3 regions of the Delftia sp. SD018 genome follow, and region 3 is predicted to be linked to each of the others. Evidence: predicted binding sites of a transcription regulator. Region 3 holds the regulator's gene; each other region holds the start of a gene.
The links. The regulator NrdR, encoded in region 3, represses ribonucleotide reductase genes. The targets are predictions, from matches to a motif close to CACNANATNTNGTG.

Region 1 (6,598 bases), on a different contig from region 3:
CATGCCGGCCTGCTGGCCCTGGACCAGCATGTGGCCCAGGTTTGCCAGGAATGGCAGGCCCAGGGCCAGCCCGCGCACAGCATCCAGCTCCTGCTCGACGCCAGGGACAAGACCGTGGTGTTCGATGGCGAGCATCTGCGCCGCATCCTGGTGAACCTCCTGGACAACGCCCGGCGCTACCGCAGCAACGCCCACGAGCCACACACGCTGCAGGTGCTGACCGGCGCGCCGGCCGGCGGCCAGATCTGGCTACAGGTCTGGAGCGACGGCGCCGCGCTGGAGCCCACGGTGCAACGCCATCTGTTCGAGCCCTTCTTCTCTTCGGAAAGCCGCTCCAGCGGCCTGGGCCTGTATATCTGCCGCGAGCTGTGCCAGCGCTACGATGCCAGCATCAGCTACCAGCGGCTGTCGCGGCCCACGCCGCACGGCCCTGTCGAGGGCAATGCCTTCAGCATCGTGTTCCGTGCCGGCCCGGCCTCGGCCCTGCCGGCCTCCCTGTTTGATCAGATTGTGGTGTGATGCCTTTGAACTCCCTGCCCGCTGCCGCATCGATCCTTGTCGTGGACGACGAGCCGGATCTGCGCACCCTCTATGAACTGACCCTTCTGCGCGAAGGCTACCGCGTGGAAACCGCCGCCAGCGTGGGCGAGGCGCGCGAGCAACTGCAGACCCAGCGCTTCGACGTGGTCATCACCGACATGCGCCTGCCCGACGGCATGGGCATGGAGCTGCTGCAGGACCTGCGCAGCCAGCAGCGGCGCGAGCGCTGCGTGGTCATGACGGCCTACGGCTCCGCCGAGAACGCCGTCGAGGCCCTGCGCTCAGGCGCCTTCGACTACCTGACCAAGCCCGTGGACCTCAAGCAGTTCCGCCTGGTCGTGGCCTCGGCCGCCCAGGGCGTGGGCGGTGTGCCGGCCCCGGGCGTGATGCCGGCGCGCAGCCCTTCGGCCGCTCCCGCCGCCAGCCCGGTCCTCAACGGCAGCGGCGCACTGGACGCCATGGTCGGCGAGTCGCCCGCCATGCAGGCCGTCAAGCAGCGCATTGCCAAGGTGGCGCGCGGCATGGCGCCGGTGCTGGTGCATGGCGAGTCGGGCACAGGCAAGGAGCTGGTGGCCCGCGCGCTGCATGCCTGCAGCCAGCGCGCCCATGGCCCCATGGTGGCCGTGAACTGCGGCGCAATTCCCGAAAACCTGCTGGAAGCCGAGTTCTTCGGCGCGCGCAAGGGCTCCTATACCGGCGCCACCCAGGACCGCGACGGCTACTTCCAGGCTGCGCGCGGCGGCACCTTGTTTCTGGACGAGATCGGCGACCTGCCCCTGGCCATGCAGGCCAAGCTGCTGCGCGCCATCCAGGAGCGCCGCGTGCGCCCCCTGGGCTCCGCACAGGAGGAAGCGGCCGATGTACGCATCGTCAGCGCCACCCACCGCGACCTGGCTACCGATGTGCAGCAGGGGCGCTTCCGGCAGGACCTGTACTACCGCCTCAATGTCATCGAGGTACTGCTGCCCCCGCTGCGCGAGCGCCGCGAAGACCTGCCTGCCCTGTGCCGCGCCCTGCTGGCACGGCTGTCGCAGGAATCCGGCCTGCCCATGCCCGAGATCGACGAGCGCTCTGTGCAGCAGATCGCCCGCCTGCCCCTGCCCGGCAATGTGCGTGAACTGGAGAACCTGCTGCACCGCGCCATCACGCTGGGCGAGGACGGGCCGCTGCGCATAGATCCCGAGATGCAGCTGCCCTGCGGCACGCCGCCCGCACCGCCTGCACCGCCCGCATCCGCCTCGCCATCTCCTTCGCTCTCGCCTTCGCGCCCCCTGCCGCAAGGCGGCCCGCTATCGCCAGAGCCAGCCGATGCCGACCTGCCCCGTGACCTGCAGGCCTGGCTGGACGAGCGCGAGCGCGGCATCCTGGTGCAGGCGCTGCAGGAAAACGGCTTCAACCGCACGGCCACCGCCGCGCGCCTGGGCCTGAGCCTGCGCCAGATCCGCTACCGCATCGACCGGCTGAACATCGCCCTGCCCGGCGACGCCAGCGCCGAGGCGGACGGAGGCGGCCATGGCGAGTCCTGATCCACAGGCGCAAGCCACCCAGGCCCCGGCCTGGACCTGGCAAGGCGGCTGGCTGCAGCAGGCCCGCCACCTGCCCTCGCCCAACTTTGGCGAGCGCCCGGCCCAGGCGCTGGTCGATCTGGTCGTCGTGCACTCCATCAGCCTGCCCCCGGGCGAGTACGGCACGGGTGCGGTCCAGCAACTGTTCACCAACCAGCTCGACTGGGACGCCCATCCTTACTACCAGGGGATACGCGGCCTGGAGGTGTCGGCGCATTTCTTCATCACGCGCCAGGGCGAGGTCTGGCAGTTTGTGGACTGCGATGCGCGCGCCTGGCATGCAGGCGCTTCCTGCTGGCGGGGCCGCGACCGCTGCAACGACGACTCCATCGGCATAGAGCTCGAAGGCCTGGAGGGCCTGCGGTTCGAGCCGGCCCAGTACGCGGCGCTCGATGCCCTGTGCAACGCCATCGCGGCGCGCTACCCCGTGGCCCATCTCGCAGGCCATGAGCACATCGCGCCGGGCCGCAAATGCGATCCGGGCGTAGGCTTCGACTGGCACCGGCTGCGCGGGCTGCTGGCCCATCACCCTGCCACGGCGAACTGGCAGCTGCCGCCGGGCGCGGGCCAGCCCTCCACGTAAGCGCACACCCTCATCGCAGGCACCGCCAGGTCTTGCGCAAAATCCCGCTTGTCCACAGGCAGAGGACAAAGGGTCTGTCAATCCAGAAAGCAACCGATGTGGCGCGCCCGGCGCACGCAGCGGCTGCCTGATCATTTTTTACAAATTCACGCATGTGTCGCAGCCCCACTGTCCATGGGGCTTTCAGCGGTCCGACCGGCGCAGGGCCAAGGCTGCCGCGGCTTGCGGCGGACCATCGCCCGCAAGCCACGGCGCAGCGGGCCTTTGCTGCTATTGGCTTGTAGGTTGTGCACCCGTTTGGCGCAGCGCAAACAGCGGTTTTCCGGCCGTGAGTACCCCGTGTACATGAGACGGCGATACACTACAGGTAGTGCCCAGAAGCACGCTGGACACCATATCTAGTGTTCACAAGCTGTGCACACCCTGTGAAAACGGTGTGTACATCCGACCCCGATTCCATCTCCCAGCAAGCCTGCCCCAAGTGCAGGTCCGCGTCCGTTCTATCCACAAACACCCGTTGAGGAAACTCATGCAAGAAGCACTGAATTCTTTGGCTCCCGCTGCGCACGGTGATGCTGCCAATCCTTCCTCCGCCCATCACCTGTCCGTGCAGGACGGCTACCAGATCATCCGCCGCAGCGGCGATGTGGTGCCCTTCACGCCACAAAAGATCGCCGTCGCGCTGACCAAGGCCTTCCTGGCCGTGCGCGGAGCCCAGGGCGCGGCCTCCGCCAGCGTGCGCGAGACCGTGGACGAGCTGACCCAGGCCGTGGTTCGCGCACTGCTGCGCTCGCGTCCGGGCGGCGGCACCTTCCATATTGAAGATGTGCAGGACCAGGTCGAACTGGGCCTGATGCGCGGCGGCCACCACGACGTGGCACGCGCCTACGTGCTGTACCGCGACCGCCGCAACCAGGAACGTGCCGAGCAGAAGAAGGCCGCCGAGGCCGCAGCGGTTGCCGCCGCCGCACCGGCGCCCGTGCTGCATGTGACCGACAACGGCCAGCGCGTGCCGCTGGACCAGGCCCGCCTGCTGGCGCTGATCGAGGCGTCCTGCCGCAACCTCAACGCCGATATCCAGGCGGCCCCCATCGTCGCCGAGACGCTGCGCAACCTGTACGACGGCGTGCCGATCGAAGAAGTCTTCAAGGCCTCCATCCTGGCCGCTCGCACGCTGATCGAGAAAGACCCCGACTACACCTACGTCACCGCCCGCCTGCTGCTGCACACGATCGTGCGCGAGGTCATGGGCCGTGACGTGCACCCGGCCGACATCCAGGCGGCCTACGCAGAGTACTTCCCCGGCTTCATCCGCAAGGGCGTGGACAACGAGCTGCTCAACCCCGAGCTGCTGAACTACGACCTGCCCCGCCTGGCTGCCGCCATCAAGGCCGAGCGCGACGAGCAGTTCGACTACCTGGGCCTGCAGACCCTGTACGACCGCTACTTCCTGCACGTGCGCAAGACGCGCATCGAGCTGCCCCAGTCCTTCTTCATGCGCGTGGCCATGGGCCTGGCGCTGCAGGAAGAGGACCGCAATGCACGCGCCATCGAGTTCTACGAGCTGCTGTCGTCCTTCGACTTCATGAGCAGCACGCCCACGCTGTTCAACAGCGGCACGCTGCGCTCGCAGCTGTCTTCCTGCTACCTGACCACGGTGCCCGACGATCTGGACGGCATCTATGAGTCCATCAAGGAAAACGCCCTGCTGTCCAAGTTCGCCGGCGGCCTGGGCAACGACTGGACGCGCGTGCGCGCCCTGGGTTCGCGCATCAAGGGCACGAACGGCGAGTCGCAGGGCGTGGTGCCCTTCCTCAAGGTGGTCAACGACACGGCCGTGGCCGTGAACCAGGGCGGCAAGCGCAAGGGCGCCGTCTGCACCTACCTGGAGACCTGGCACCTGGACATCGAGGAATTCCTCGAACTGCGCAAGAACACCGGCGACGACCGCCGCCGCACGCACGACATGAACACGGCGAACTGGATTCCCGACCTGTTCATGAAGCGCGTCATGGAAAAGGGCCACTGGACCCTGTTCTCGCCCTCCGATGTCGGCGACCTGCACGACCTCTTCGGCGCCGCCTTCGAGCACGCCTACAAGGCCTACGAAACCAAGGCCGACAACGGCGAACTCAAGCTGTTCAAGCGCATCCCGGCCATGGACCTGTGGCGCAAGATGCTGTCCATGCTGTTCGAGACCGGCCACCCCTGGGTCACCTTCAAGGACCCCTGCAACGTGCGCTCGCCCCAGCAGCACGCCGGCGTGGTGCACTCGTCCAACCTGTGCACCGAGATCACGCTGAACACCAGCGACACCGAGACCGCCGTCTGCAACCTGGGCTCGGTCAACCTGGCGCGCCACATCGTCGATGGCGCCATCGACCACGGCAAGCTGCGCAAGACCATCACCACGGCCATGCGCATGCTGGACAACGTGATCGACATCAACTACTACGCCGTGCAGAAGGCCAAGGACTCCAACCTGCGCCACCGCCCGGTGGGCCTGGGCCTGATGGGCTTCCAGGATGCGCTCTATGAAATGCGCATCGCCTACGCCAGCGACGCGGCCGTGGAGTTCGCCGACCAGTCGATGGAAGCCATCTGCTACTACGCCTACTGGGCCTCCACCGAGCTGGCCAAGGAACGCGGCCAGTACTCCAGCTACAAGGGCTCGCTGTGGGACCAGGGCATCCTGCCGCTGGACACGCTGAACCTGCTGGAGAAGGCACGCGGCGGCTATGTGGAAGTGGACCGCTCCTCGCGCCTGGACTGGGATGCCCTGCGCGCCAAGATCGGCCAGCACGGCATGCGCAACTCCAACTGCGTGGCCATCGCGCCCACGGCGACCATCTCCAACATCGTCGGCGTCGATGCCTCCATCGAGCCCTCGTTCGGCAACCTGTCGGTCAAGTCCAACCTGTCCGGCGAGTTCACCGTCATCAACCAGTACCTGGTGCGTGACCTGAAGCGCCTGGGCCTGTGGGACGACGTGATGGTCATGGACCTCAAGCACTTCGACGGCTCGCTGCGCCCCATCGACCGCGTGCCCCAGGACGTCAAGAGCCTGTACGCCACCGCCTTCGAGGTCGAGCCCACCTGGCTGGTCGAGGCCGCTGCGCGCCGCCAGAAGTGGATCGACCAGGCCCAGAGCCTGAACATCTACATGGCCGGTGCATCGGGCAAGAAGCTGGACGACACCTACAAGCTGGCCTGGCTGCGCGGTCTGAAGACCACCTACTACCTGCGCACCACCAGCGCCACCAACATCGAGAAGTCCACGGTGCAAAGCCGCGTGCTCAACGCCGTGCCCTCGGCCGCCGCCGCACAGCCTGCCGCCGTGAACACCTCCAGCGCCCTGGAAGCCGCGGCAGCCGCCGCGCGCGCCCAGGCACCGGCGACGGACATCAAGTTCTGCGCCATCGACGATCCCGGCTGCGAAGCCTGCCAGTAAGCCGCGCAGCGCGGGGCCTCGCCACGGCGCAGGCCCCGCGCCCTGCCCGCCAGCCAGCGCCATGCGCAGGATCTTCGCCATGGACCTTGGGCCTGCTCAACACGCCAGGCCACCCATGGTCCTACATTGACCGGAGCAGAAAGAGAGGACTCTTTCGCACCGAATGAACTGAACATATGCCCCAGGGCATGCCGGAGAAATTTGCAATGCTGACCTTTGACGACGACGCCACCCTCTCGAACACGCCCAGCGGCGCGGAGGCTGCGCCGAGCACCACACACAAGCGCGTGAATGCCGCCGACAAGCGCATCATCAATGCCAAGACCGACGTCAATCAGCTGGTGCCGTTCAAGTACAAGTGGGCCTGGGAAAAGTACCTGGCCACCTGCGCCAACCACTGGATGCCGCAGGAAGTGAACATGAACCGCGACATCGCCCTGTGGAAGGACCCCAACGGCC
Region 2 (6,598 bases), on a different contig from region 3:
CGGACACGGAGCCGCAAGGAGACAGCCATGAAGAAAATCGCCATCGTCGGAGCCGGCCAGTCGGGCCTGCAACTGGGCCTGGGCCTGCTGGCCGCGGGCCATCAGGTCACGATACTGAGCAACCGCACGGCGCAGGACATCGCCCAGGGCCGGGTCATGTCCAGCCAGTGCATGTTCGACAGCGCGCTGCAGATAGAGCGCGGCCTGGGCCTGGACCACTGGTCGCGCGAATGCCCGGTGGTCGAGGGCATCGGCCTGTGCGTGCCGCACCCTGGGCAACACGGCGAGAAAGCGGCCGGCAAGGCCATCGACTGGGCGGCGCGTCTGAACGCGGGCGCGCAGTCCGTGGACCAGCGCCTGAAGATCCCCGCATGGATGGACGACTTCCGCCGCCAGGGCGGCGAGCTGGTGCTCAAGGACGCGGGCATCGCCGAGCTGGAGGAATGCACGCGCAGCCATGACCTGACCCTGGTCGCCAGCGGCAAGGGCGAGATATCGAGGCTGTTCGAGCGCGATGCCCACCGCTCGCGCTTCGACCAGCCCCAGCGCGCGCTGGCGCTGACCTATGTGACGGGCATGAAGCCGCGCGAGCCGTTCTCCGCCGTGTCCTTCAACCTGCTGCCGGGCGTGGGCGAGTATTTCGTGTTCCCGGCGCTGACGACCACGGGCCCCTGCGAGATCATGGTGTTCGAGGGCGTGCCCGGCGGCCCCATGGACTGCTGGGGCGATGTGAAGACACCGGAGCAGCACCTGGAGCGCAGCCGCTGGATCCTCGACACCTTCGTGCCCTGGGAGGCCGAGCGCTGCCGCGACATTGCGCTGACCGATGACAACGGCATCCTCGCGGGCCGCTTCGCCCCCACGGTGCGCAAGCCCGTGGCCACGCTGCCGTCGGGGCGCAAGGTGCTGGGCATGGGCGACGTGGTGGTGCTCAACGACCCCATCACGGGCCAGGGCTCCAACAACGCGGCCAAGTGCGCCGACACCTATCTGCGCAGCATCCTGGCGCGCAGCAATGGCGACGGCCATGGTGACGGAAATCGTGACGGCAATGGCGCATTCGACGCCGCCTGGATGCAGCAGACCTTCGACCGCTACTGGTTCGGCTATGCGCAATGGGTCACGCAGTGGACCAACATGCTGCTGGCGCCACCGCCGCCCCATGTGCTCAAGCTGCTGGCCAGCGCGGGCACGCTGGCACCGCTGGCCAGCGCCTTTGCCAACGGCTTCGACGACCCGCGCACCTTCTTCCCCTGGTTCGCGGACGCAGGCGAGGCGGACCACTACATCGACAGCTGCGCGGCCATCGCCGCCATGGCAGCCGTCCCCGCCTAGCCGCAGAGGCCGCCATGAGCACATGCGAAACCCCGGCCGCCGTCCCGGCCTGCTCCTTCGATCCGCGCGAGCTGCGCAAGGCCTTCGGCCAGTTCACCACGGGCGTGACCGTCATTACCACGCGCGCGCCGGACGGGCGGCGCGTGGGCATGACGGCCAACTCGTTCTCCTCTGTGTCGCTGGACCCGCCGCTGGTGCTGTGGAGCCTGGCGCGCCAGGCGCCCAGCGTCTGCGATTTCCAGGGCGCCAGCCATTTCGCCATCCACGTGCTGGCTGCGGGCCAGCATCCGCTGTCACGGCGCTTTTCCACGCCGCAGCAAGACAAGTTCGGCGGCCTGGACTGCGCGGAAGGCCCGGCCGGCGTGCCCCTGATCGATGGCGTGCTGGCCCGCTTCGTCTGCCGCAACGTCCGGCAATACGATGGCGGCGACCACCTCATCTTCATCGGCCAGGTCGAGCGCTGCGAACGCTTCGACGGCGAGCCCCTGGCCTTTCACGCGGGCTACTATCAGGTGACGGTGCGGCACCCCGAATGCGTATGACGGGCCATGAAAAAAGCGGCACCGCAGCTTTCCCCACCCTTTGAAACGGAGACAACCCCATGCAGCAGAAAGAACCCCCGGCCAGCCGCCATGTGCGCATCAATGCGCTGGACGGCAGCGGCAGCTTCAACGCCTACCTGGCCGTGCCGGCCTCGGGCAGCGGCCCCGGCCTGGTGCTGGCGCAGGAGATCTTCGGCGTCAACGCCACCATGCGCGAGGTGGCCGACTACTACGCCGAAGAAGGCTACGTGGTGCTGGTGCCCGACCTGTTCTGGCGCCAGCAGCCCGATGTGGAGCTGGGCTACACGCCGGCGGACTGGGAGCGCGCCTTCGGCTTCTACAAGGGATTCGACGAGGCCCTGGGCGTGCAGGACATCCAGGCCTGCCTGAACGCCTTGCGCCAGCGCCCCGAGGTCACGGACGGCAAGGCCGGCGTGCTGGGCTTTTGCCTGGGCGGCAAGCTGGCCTACCTGGCCGCCTGCCGCACCGATGCCGATGCGGTGGTCGGCTACTACGGCGTGGGCATCGAGGCGGCGCTGGACGAGGCCGAGCGCATCCGCTGCCCGCTCACACTGCATGTGGCCGAGCTCGACGCCTTCTGCCCGCCCGAGGCGCGCCAGCGCATCGTCCAGGCGCTGGGCGGGCGTCCCGGCGTGGCCGTGCATGTCTATCCGGGCGTGGACCATGCCTTCGCGCGCAAGGGCGGCGACCATTTCCACCGCGCCTCGGCCCTGATGGCGCACGAACGCAGCATTGCCACGCTCAAGTCCGCCATCGGACCGCACTTCGACCTGGCCGCGCTGTGGGACAAGCACTGCGAGTACGAATTCGCCACGCGCAACGTGGACGACACCATGGCCACCATGGTGGCCGAGCCCTATGTGAACCACATCCCGACCATGACCGGCGGCGTGGGCTTCAGCAACCTGCACGCGTTCTATACGAACCACTTCGTCAACAGCAATCCGCCCGACACGTCGCTGACGCCGATTTCACGCACGGTGGGGGCCTCGCAGGTGGTGGACGAGATGCTGTTCTGCTTCACGCACACCACCGAGATCCCGTGGATGCTGCCCGGCGTGCGTCCCACGGGGCGGCGCGTGGAGATCCCGCTGCTGGCCGTGGTCAAGTTCCGGGGCGACAAGCTCTACCACGAGCACATCTACTGGGACCAGGCCAGCGTGCTGGTGCAGGTGGGCCTGCTGGACCCGGCGCTGCTGCCCGTGGCGGGCGTGGAGACGGCCCGCAAGCTGCTGGATGAGACACTGCCATCGAATACGCTGCTCGCCCGTTGATTTCTCCGTGAATGTGTGAAAAGGTATTTTTGCACTGCTAATGGGGAGTAGATGATTAATAAAAAAAAGGCCACCTTGGTGGCCTTTTTTTGTTATCTATTGGTTGTTTTTTCAGATGTCAAGAATTCACAGAAATGCAGGCTATTGACAGTAGTTTTTTTGAAACCCATCTACCAGGGATTTGTCTTCAATTCTCTGATATTGAGTGGTAGTCCGATGTCAAGCAAAACCATGGGTTGTGTGATGATTTGCAGTTTTCTGACATGTTGCTGGTATTTTGCCCGGGTTAAATGGATCTTGACGAGGGCGCTTGATAGAGCTTGGGTTGTTCGATGAACACTACCTATGGTGTTTGATGTCTTGAAAAACACTACATGTAGTGTTTGGTGCTAGGATTCGGGCAGTTCGGCAAAGGGTCCGCAGATCGGGCGGTGGCTAGGCCAAGCCGCCCTTGAGCCGCTGCGTACCGTGTCGTATGGCGCACCTGCATCCATGGAAAATCCAGAATGAAGAATCCTCAGACGATCACTGTCACCAAGCGTGATGGCCGTATCGAAAACATTGATCTTGAAAAAATCCAGAGAGTCGTGGGATGGGCCGCTGAAGGCCTCTCGAACGTATCTGCTTTGCAGGTCGAACTGCAGACGAAAATCCAGCTCTACAACGGCATCCGTACTGCGGAAATCCATGAGACCATTATCAAGTCGGCTGCAGACTTGATTTCCGAGGAAGCACCTGATTACCAATTTCTCGCAGCGCGCCTGGCCATCTTCCATTTGCGCAAGATGGCTTTTGGCCAATTCGACCCGCCACACTTGCATGCCCATGTACAGCGTCTGACAGCACTGGGAAAGTACGACAGGAATTTGCTGGCGGACTACAGCCGTGCCGAGTTCGACGCGCTGGATGCTCGGATCGAGCACGGGCGTGATCTGGATTTCTCCTATGCCGCCGTCAAGCAGCTCGAAGGCAAGTACCTGCTGCAAAACCGTGTGAGCCGGCACATCTACGAAAGCCCCCAATTCCTTTACATGCTGGTGTCGATGTGCCTGTTCGCCCGCTATCCATCGACCACCAGGCTAGGCTATGTCACGCGGTTCTACGATGCGGTGTCGCGTTTCAAGATATCTCTGCCCACGCCCATCATGGCGGGCGTGCGCACGCCCATGCGCCAGTTCAGCTCCTGTGTACTGATCGAATGCGATGACAGCCTGGACAGCGTCAACGCCACGAACAGCGCCATCGTCAAGTACGTGTCCCAGCGTGCGGGCATAGGCATCAACGCGGGACGCATGCGTGCCCTGGGTAGCGAGATACGGGGCGGCGAGGCGCAGCATACGGGCTGCTTGCCGTTTTTCAAGATGTTCCAGGCTGCGGTGAAGTCCTGCTCGCAGGGTGGCGTGCGCGGGGGCTCCGCCACCTTGTTCTATCCGCTGTGGCACCTGGAAGTCGAGTCGCTGCTGGTGCTCAAGAACAACCGCGGCGTCGAGGACAACCGCGTCCGCCATCTCGACTACGGCGTGCAGATCAACCGGCTGCTCTACCAGCGCTTGGTCAAGGGCCGGCAGATCACGCTGTTCTCGCCGCATGACGTGCCCGGCCTGTACGACGCCTTCTTTGCCGACCAGGATGAATTCGAGCGCCTTTACCTGCGCTACGAGCAGGATCCGGCCATCCGCAAGCGCAGCCTGCCCGCCGTCGATCTGTTCTCGCTGATGATGCAGGAACGCGCGAGCACGGGACGCATCTATATCCAGAACGTGGACCACTGCAATACGCACAGCCCCTTCGACCCCTCCAAGGCACCGGTACGCCAGTCCAACCTGTGCATGGAAATCGCGCTGCCCACCACACCGCTGCAGGATCTTCACGATCCCCAGGGCGAAATCGCACTGTGTACGCTGTCGGCCTTCAATCTTGGCGCCATCGATTCGCTCGACGAATTGGCGGACCTCTCCCACCTGGTCGTACGCGCGCTCGATGCGCTGCTCGACTACCAGGACTACCCAGTGGCCGCGGCCCGCAGTGCCACGGAAAAGCGCCGTGCGCTGGGCGTTGGCGTGATCAACTATGCCTACTATCTGGCGAAGAACGGCACACGCTATTCGGACCCTGCGGCATTGGCCCTGACCCACCGGACGTTCGAAGCCATCCAGTACCACCTGCTCAAGGCGTCGGTGCAACTCGCGCGCGAGCAGGGACCCTGCCAGGCCTTTGGCGACACCACCTATGCAGCCGGCCTGCTGCCCATCGATACCTACAAGCAGGACATCGACGGCATTTGCAGCGAGCCCCTGCACCTGGACTGGGAGGCACTGCGCGCCGAGATCGGCGCTCACGGATTGCGCAACTCCACGCTGACGGCTCTCATGCCTTCGGAGACCTCGAGCCAGATCGCCAATGCGACCAACGGCATCGAGCCACCGCGCGGGCTGGTGTCCATCAAGCAATCCAAGGATGGCGTGCTGCGCCAGGTCGTGCCCGAACTGGGAAGACTGCGCGACCGCTACGAACTGCTGTGGCAGCTGCCTGGCAACGACGGCTATCTTCGACTGGTGGGGGTGATGCAGAAGTTCGTGGATCAGGCGATTTCGGCCAACACCAACTACGACCCCCAGCGCTTTGAAGGCGGGCGGGTGCCCATGACACAGCTGCTCAAGGACCTGCTGCAGGCCTTCAAGTACGGCGTCAAGACGCTGTACTACCACAACACCCGCGATGGCGCGGATGACGCACAGGCCCAGGTCGGGGACGACGGCTGCGCAGGCAGCGCCTGCAGGATCTGAGGAAGGCGCCGCACATGAGCTACAGCATATTTTCCAAGGCCGGCAACGATCAGCTTAAGGAACCCATGTTCCTTGGTCAGCCCGTCAACGTGGCCCGCTATGACCAGCAGAAGTACCCCATCTTCGAGAAGCTGATCGAAAAGCAGCTGTCATTCTTCTGGCGGCCCGAGGAGGTGGATATTTCGCAGGACCGTATCGATTTCCAGAACCTGCCGGAGCATGAAAAGCACATCTTCATCAGCAACCTTAAGTACCAGACCCTGTTGGACTCCATCCAGGGCCGCAGTCCCAATGTGGCTTTGCTGCCACTGGTGTCGCTGCCCGAACTGGAGACCTGGATAGAGACCTGGGCGTTTTCCGAGACCATCCACTCGCGCTCCTACACCCACATCATCCGCAACATCGTCAACGACCCCGGTGACATCTTCGACGACATCGTGCGCAACGAGGATATCCAGTTGAGGGCCAGCGACATCGCGTCCTACTACGACGATCTCATCCACGACGGCATGCTGTATGCGCAACTGGGGGAGGGCGAGCATCGGGTCAATGGCGGCACGCGAAGCATCAGCGCCTACGAACTCAAGAGGAAGCTGTACCTGTGCCTCATGAACGTCAACATTCTCGAGGCCATCCGTTT
Region 3 (6,598 bases):
ACGGCACATTTCTTGACGTTGCGGCCATCCTTGAACGACAAAGCCCGGAAGCCGTGAACCGGCTTCCGGGCTTTACGGCGGGCACAAGTCCCGACCGTTTTCCGCAGTCAAGGAGAGGATGGTCCTTGCTGCTTGGAAGCAAGAGATTGCTTCCAGGAAGGCCGCGGAAGAAGACTTGAACCACGGTGTCCGCACTATCGAACACCACTTTTACCTGTCTTCCACCTTGGCGAGACGACTGCAGGAGCAGTCGCCTCCAATATAGAAGGACGCAGGGTCGGCCTGCCAGTGCTTTTGCATTTCATTGCAATTTCATGACGCACTCTGAAAACGGCGGAAGCGGCGTACATCGGTAGCACGCCACCCGCTCTTCAAGACCTCAAAACTGTGTTTGCATCCATGGTTTATTATTATTCATTGATCTAAAAAGTTGATTTCATAGTGTTGACCGTGTATTTGGTGAACTCCTAGAATCCGCCAGCGCTCGAATAGAGCGTTTTTTGTTTCTGCTGCCTCACGACTGAGCAGATCCCGCAGGCCTACAACGCAATGGCGCACCAAGCGCCAGCCTCCCGGATCCGCAGCACCCAATCCAGGGTGTCAGCCTCACCGGCCTTCGCTTCGGCGAAGGCCGTTTCGGGTTGGTGCCCCTAGAAAGGAAAAAGCTATGCCAGCGTCAGGAAAATTTTTCGCCGCCGCGCGAACGTTCGCCATCGATGTGGCCAACGGTTTTCTTGCCATCATCCACAACAGCTTCGCCCTGCTGGGCCTTGCTGTGGCCTTCATGGCCATCACCTTGTTCGCCCGCCCTGACCTGCGCGATGCCGGAGAGAGCCAGCTGCGCTCCTGGCTGACCGCTCGCCAGATGGCCGAGCTGGGTGTTCCCGTCGAACTCGCTGCCAGCGATCGGGCGACGGCGACCAACCCCAAGAACCTGCCCAAGGAGCAGGCAGCCGTGGCCTTCTGGCTCAGCAAGAAGTACCGCGTGGCGCCCGAGCCCATCGCGGCACTGGTCAGCGAGGCCTATGACCTGGGCAAGGTCAACCGCCTGGACCCGACGCTGATCCTGGCCATCATGGCCATCGAATCCAGCTTCAACCCGTTTGCGCAAAGCGCTGTCGGCGCGCAGGGCCTGATGCAGGTGATGACCACGGTGCATACCGACAAGTATGAGAACTTCGGTGGCCAGAATGCTGCCTTCGACCCGGTCAGCAATCTGCGCGTGGGCGTGCGCGTGCTCAAGGAATGCATCGAGCGCGCCGGCTCCATCGAAGGAGGCCTGCGCTACTACGTGGGCGCGGCCAACCTGCCCACCGATGGTGGCTACGCCGCCAAGGTGCTGGCCGAGCACCAGCGCCTGCGCATGGCCGCCGGCCTGCGTGCCGTGCCTTTGATGACCGCCAAGGTCGATCAGCCCCGGCAGGCTGTACAGATCGCCTCCACCAAGCCGGCCACCCCCGTGGCCGAGGCCTCGGGCCCGGCAGCAGCGGCTGCGCCTGCAGCCGTGCCGGTCAGCTCGAGCAACACCTCTGCCCGCTCCGAGCAGGTGGCTCTTCAGTCCCAGGAGCCGGCGCTGTAGCCTGACTTCCCGGCATAGTGAGTGCACAGCTGGCCAAGGCCAGCTTTTTTCATGCCCGATCCAACTGCAGGTGGCCCACGCAAACGCCTTCTGCAACGCCCCTGCCAGGTCTTCGGCGCCACCGGCTCAGCTACACTAGCGGGGTACGCAACTGGCGATAGGCGCAGCCGCTTCACGCACCGCTGCCGCTGACGTGGAAACCAGCAGAAGGCCCGAGAAGGACCACCTTCTGTGAACCACCGGGGAGCGTACCGCCCAGCCTCCATGCGCACGCGGGATCTGGAGTGTTCCGCCGTTCGCCTGGGCAGCCCTTGGCCTCAAGGGAATTTCAAGTTCACAGGACTGCCATGTTTCAACGCACCAATACCGTCGAAAAGGTCGACGCCGAAGTCTTTGCCGCCATCCAGGCCGAGAACCTGCGTCAACAAGAACATATCGAGCTGATCGCCAGCGAGAACTATTGCTCGCCTGCCGTCATGGAAGCCCAGGGCTCCCAGCTCACCAACAAGTACGCCGAAGGCTATCCGGGCAAGCGCTACTACGGCGGCTGCGAGAACGTCGATGTGGTCGAGCAGCTCGCCATCGACCGCGTCAAGAAGCTGTTCGGCGCCGAAGCCGCCAACGTGCAGCCCAACTCCGGCTCCCAGGCCAACCAGGCCGTGCTGATGGCCTTTGCCAAGCCCGGCGACACCATCATGGGCATGAGCCTGGCCGAAGGCGGTCACCTGACGCACGGCATGCCGCTGAACATGTCGGGCAAGTGGTTCAACGTGGTCTCCTACGGCCTGAATGCCGAAGAAGCCATCGACTACGACAAGATGGAAGCGCTGGCGCGCGAGCACAAGCCCCGCATCATCGTGGCCGGCGCATCGGCCTACGCCCTGGCCATCGACTTCGAGCGCTTCGCCAAGATCGCCCGGGAAGTCGGCGCCATCTTCTGGGTGGACATGGCCCACTATGCCGGTCTGATCGCCGCAGGCGTGTACCCCAACCCCGTGCCCCACGCCGACGTGGTCACCACCACCACGCACAAGAGCCTGCGCGGCCCGCGCGGCGGCGTGATCCTGATGAAGGCCGAGCACGAGAAGGCCATCAACAGCGCCATCTTCCCCGGCCTGCAAGGCGGCCCGCTGATGCATGTCATTGCCGGCAAGGCCGTGGCCTTCAAGGAAGCGCTGTCGCCCGAGTTCAAGACCTACCAGGAGCAGGTTGTGAAGAACGCCAAGGTTGTCGCGGAAACGCTGACGGCACGCGGCCTGCGCATCGTCTCCGGCCGCACGGAAAGCCACGTCATGCTGGTGGACCTGCGCGCCAAGGGCATCACCGGCAAGGCGGCCGAAGCCGCGCTGGGTGCCGCCCACATGACGATCAACAAGAACTCCATCCCCAACGATCCCGAAAAGCCGATGGTGACCAGCGGCATTCGCGTGGGCACGCCCGCCATGACCACGCGCGGCTTCAAGGAAGAGGAAGCCCGCCTGACAGCCAACCTGCTGGCCGACGTGCTGGAGAACCCCGCCGACGAAGCCAACCTGGCCCGCGTGCGCGCCCAGGTGGCAGAGCTGACGGCCCGCTTCCCGGTCTACGGCGCCTGAGTTGCACGCATAGAGGCCTGCCATGAAGTGCCCGTTCTGCAGCCATCCGGACACCCAGGTCGTGGAGACCCGTGAGGCCGAGGATGGGGGCTTCATCCGCCGCCGCCGCCAGTGCGGCGGCTGCGACAAGCGCTTCACCACCTACGAGCGACCCGAGGTCAGCTTTCCCGCCATCGTCAAGAAGGACGGGCGGCGCATCGAGTACGAGCGCGCCAAGCTGCTGGGCTCGTTCAAGATCGCGCTGCGCAAGCGCCCCGTGAGCACAGAGCAGATCGATGCCGCCATCGAGCGCATCGAGGAGCGACTGCGCAACCTGGGCGAGCGCGAAGTGCTCTCCAGCCGCCTGGGCGAGATGGTGATGCGCGAGCTCAAGCTGCTCGACAAGGTCGGCTACATCCGCTACGCCAGCGTCTACCGCAGCTTCGAGGATGTGGACGATTTCAAGAACGTCATGGATGAGGTGCGCAATCCCGGCTGATCAGGCCGGCAGGACGCAAGAAAGCCGCCCTTGGGCGGCTTTTTCTTTGGTGGCCTGGCAGTGCTTTCAGGGTGCGGCGGCAGGGATGGGAGCCAGGCCCGAATCCACGTCACCGCACTGTGCGCGGTGGCGCAGCGCATGGTCCATCACCACCAGGGCCAGCAGCGCCTCGGCGATGGGCGCTGCGCGGATGCCGACGCAGGGGTCGTGGCGACCCTTGGTGATGACCTCGGTGCTCTGGCCCTGCACGTCGATGGATTCGCGCGGCGTGATGATGGAACTGGTGGGCTTGATGCCTATGCGCACTTCCAGATCCTGACCCGTGCTGATGCCGCCGACGATGCCACCGGCGTTGTTGCTGCGAAAGCCTTCGGGACTCAGCGAGTCACCGTGCGTGGTGCCGCGCTGGACCACGCTGTCGAAACCGGCACCGATCTCCACGGCCTTGACCGCGTTCAGGCCCATCATGGCGTAGGCGACGTCGGCATCCAGGCGGTCATACAGCGGCTGGCCCAGGCCCACCGGCATGCCGCTGGCCTGCACGCGCAGCGCCGCGCCGCAGGAGTCGCCCGACTTGCGCAGCGCATCCATGTATTCCTCGTATTGGGACACATCGGCCACCGGCGCAAAGAAGGGGTTGTTGCGCACATGCTCCCAGCTCTCGAAGGGCAGCGACAGCTCGCCCACCTGGGTCATGCAGGCGCGGAACTCGGTGCCGAACTTTTCCTTGAGCCACTTCCTGGCCACGGCACCAGCGGCCACCGTGGGGGCCGTCAGCCGTGCCGAGGAACGGCCGCCGCCGCGCGGATCACGGATGCCGTATTTCTGGAAGTAGGCGTAGTCGGCATGGCCGGGACGAAAGCTCTGCGCAATGTTGGAGTAGTCCTTGCTGCGCTGGTCGGTATTGCGGATCAGCAGCGCGATCGGCGTGCCCGTGGTGCGGCCTTCGTAGACGCCCGAGAGGATTTCCACCGCATCGGGCTCGTTGCGCTGGGTCACGAACTTGCTGGTGCCGGGACGGCGGCGATCCAGTTCTTGCTGGATATCCGCTTCGTTCAGCGCCATGCCGGGCGGACAGCCGTCGATGACGCAGCCTATGGCCGGGCCATGCGATTCGCCGAAGTTGGTGACAGTGAATAGGGTGCCGAAGGTGTTGCCGCTCATAGGCCGACGATTATGCCCGGGTAGCCCGCAAGCGCCGTGCCTGCGGCGGCGGTGCATTGCGCAGGCAGCCATCGTCCAGCAAAAACAAATATAGCTATCGGATTACGAATATTCATAGTTAAAATTGCAATCCACCCTTTTTCAACCGCCTGCGGATCACCACACAGGCACCAGCCGCAAACTGCGGGAGGTTCGTGAAATGCAGGCCTCTTACGACTCAACGCAAAGCCAGGATCACAGCGACCCTGCGGGCAGCACTCCACCGGCATCGCCAGGCCTTCAGCCCAAGGACGAGGAGCAGGACCTTCGCCCCTCGCTGCTGAATGTGCTGCTGACATCGTCCAGCCCTGGCGATTTCAGAACCCGCAACAGGCTTGCCCAGGCCAAGCAGTACATGCGGGCCCGGCTCGACGACCCCGAGCTCAAGCCCTTGCAGGTGGCCCAGGACATGGGCATGTCGCTGCGCAGCCTGGCGCGGCTGTTTGCCACCGAAGGACTGACCCCGAGCCGCTGGCTCTGGAACGAACGGCTGGCCCAGGCGCACCTGCTGCTTCGGGCAGACAATGCGCGGCGCGTGACCGATGTGGCGCTGGCCTGTGGCTTCACCAGCTTCTCGCACTTCAGCCGTGTCTTCAGACAGGCCTATGACGTGCCGCCCAGCGCCTTGCTCAAGCCCAAACGCCGCCGCGTGCACTGACAGGTCCTGCGGCCCATCCATTCGCTGTTCACGCGACTGTCTGCTTTGCGCCCTGCGCACAAAGACAAAGGCCTCCGCCGCATTTTGCGTTCGGAGGCCTTGCTGCCCTAGGTGAAACGGTCGAATGGTCGAAAGGTCGATATCGCCCCGACGATCAGTCTGCGCCCTGGCGCTCGCCCTCGGGCCAGTCGCGGATGTAGGCCTTGAGCATGCGGTTCTCGAAGTTCTGGCTGTCCACCACGGCCTTGGCCACGTCGTACAGGCTGATCACGCCCATGAGCATGCGCTTGTCCATCACCGGCATGTAGCGTGCGTGGCGGTCCAGCATCATGCGGCGCACCTCGTCCATGTCGGTTTCCATGGTGCAGGTCATGGGAGCGTCGTCCATGGCCGAGCGCACCAGCGTCTCGCCCACCCCGCCGTGCTTGACGAAGCCCTGGATCACTTCGCGGAAGGTCAGCATGCCGACCACGTCGCCATGCTCCATGACCACGAGGGAGCCGATATCGCGCTCCGACATCACCTGCACCGCGCTGGCCAGGCTTTCGTCCGGCGACACCGTGTAGAGGGTGTTGCCCTTGACGCGCAGGATGTCACTTACTTTCATGCCGTATCTCCAAATTTGTCTGTGTCGCCGTGGTTGCGGCAAGCCCGTGTCTGACAGGAAATATAGCCCACAATGCCCGCTTGCCTTGACAACCATGGAGACAGGAATGCCCGGCTACTCGGACCCCGGCTTTGACACCCTGGCGCTGCACGCGGGCGCACAGCCCGACCCCGCCACCGGAGCGCGCGCGACGCCCATCCACCTCACGACCTCGTTCGTGTTCGAGTCCAGCGACCATGCGGCCTCGCTGTTCAACCTGGAGCGCCCAGGGCACGTCTACAGCCGCATCTCCAATCCCACGAACGCCGTGCTGGAGCAGCGCGTCTCGGCCCTGGAAGGCGGCGTGGGCGCCATCGCCGTGGCCAGTGGGCAGGCAGCGCTGCACCTGTCGGTGGCCACGCTCATGGGCGCGGGCAGCCATATCGTAGCCAGCACGGCGCTGTACGGCGGCTCGCAGAACCTGCTGCACTACACGCTG

Region 1: a site for NrdR is predicted at 3,079-3,092, ahead of INR38_RS21925 (ribonucleoside-diphosphate reductase subunit alpha). Genes of this name have one in related genera too.
Region 2: a site for NrdR is predicted at 3,541-3,554, ahead of nrdA (class 1a ribonucleoside-diphosphate reductase subunit alpha). Genes of this name have one in related genera too.

The regions. Positions count from the first base shown of each region.
Region 1 is NZ_JADDRN010000025.1:3,969-10,566, forward strand. It holds gene INR38_RS21910 (ATP-binding protein) at 1-519, shown strand, start outside; gene INR38_RS21915 (sigma-54 dependent transcriptional regulator) at 519-2,066, shown strand; gene ampD (1,6-anhydro-N-acetylmuramyl-L-alanine amidase AmpD) at 2,053-2,688, shown strand; gene INR38_RS21925 (ribonucleoside-diphosphate reductase subunit alpha) at 3,218-6,139, shown strand; gene INR38_RS21930 (ribonucleotide-diphosphate reductase subunit beta) at 6,346-6,598, shown strand, end outside.
Region 2 is NZ_JADDRN010000005.1:5,113-11,710, forward strand. It holds gene INR38_RS07170 (styrene monooxygenase/indole monooxygenase family protein) at 28-1,335, shown strand; gene INR38_RS07175 (flavin reductase family protein) at 1,350-1,877, shown strand; gene INR38_RS07180 (dienelactone hydrolase family protein) at 1,937-3,172, shown strand; gene nrdA (class 1a ribonucleoside-diphosphate reductase subunit alpha) at 3,679-5,958, shown strand; gene nrdB (class Ia ribonucleoside-diphosphate reductase subunit beta) at 5,973-6,598, shown strand, end outside.
Region 3 is NZ_JADDRN010000013.1:83,437-90,034, forward strand. It holds gene INR38_RS14690 (lytic transglycosylase domain-containing protein) at 668-1,579, shown strand; ZMP/ZTP riboswitch at 1,717-1,892, shown strand; gene glyA (serine hydroxymethyltransferase) at 1,927-3,174, shown strand; gene nrdR (transcriptional regulator NrdR) at 3,197-3,652, shown strand; gene aroC (chorismate synthase) at 3,719-4,816, opposite strand; gene INR38_RS14710 (AraC family transcriptional regulator) at 5,016-5,513, shown strand; gene INR38_RS14715 (CBS domain-containing protein) at 5,668-6,120, opposite strand; gene INR38_RS14720 (O-acetylhomoserine aminocarboxypropyltransferase) at 6,227-6,598, shown strand, end outside.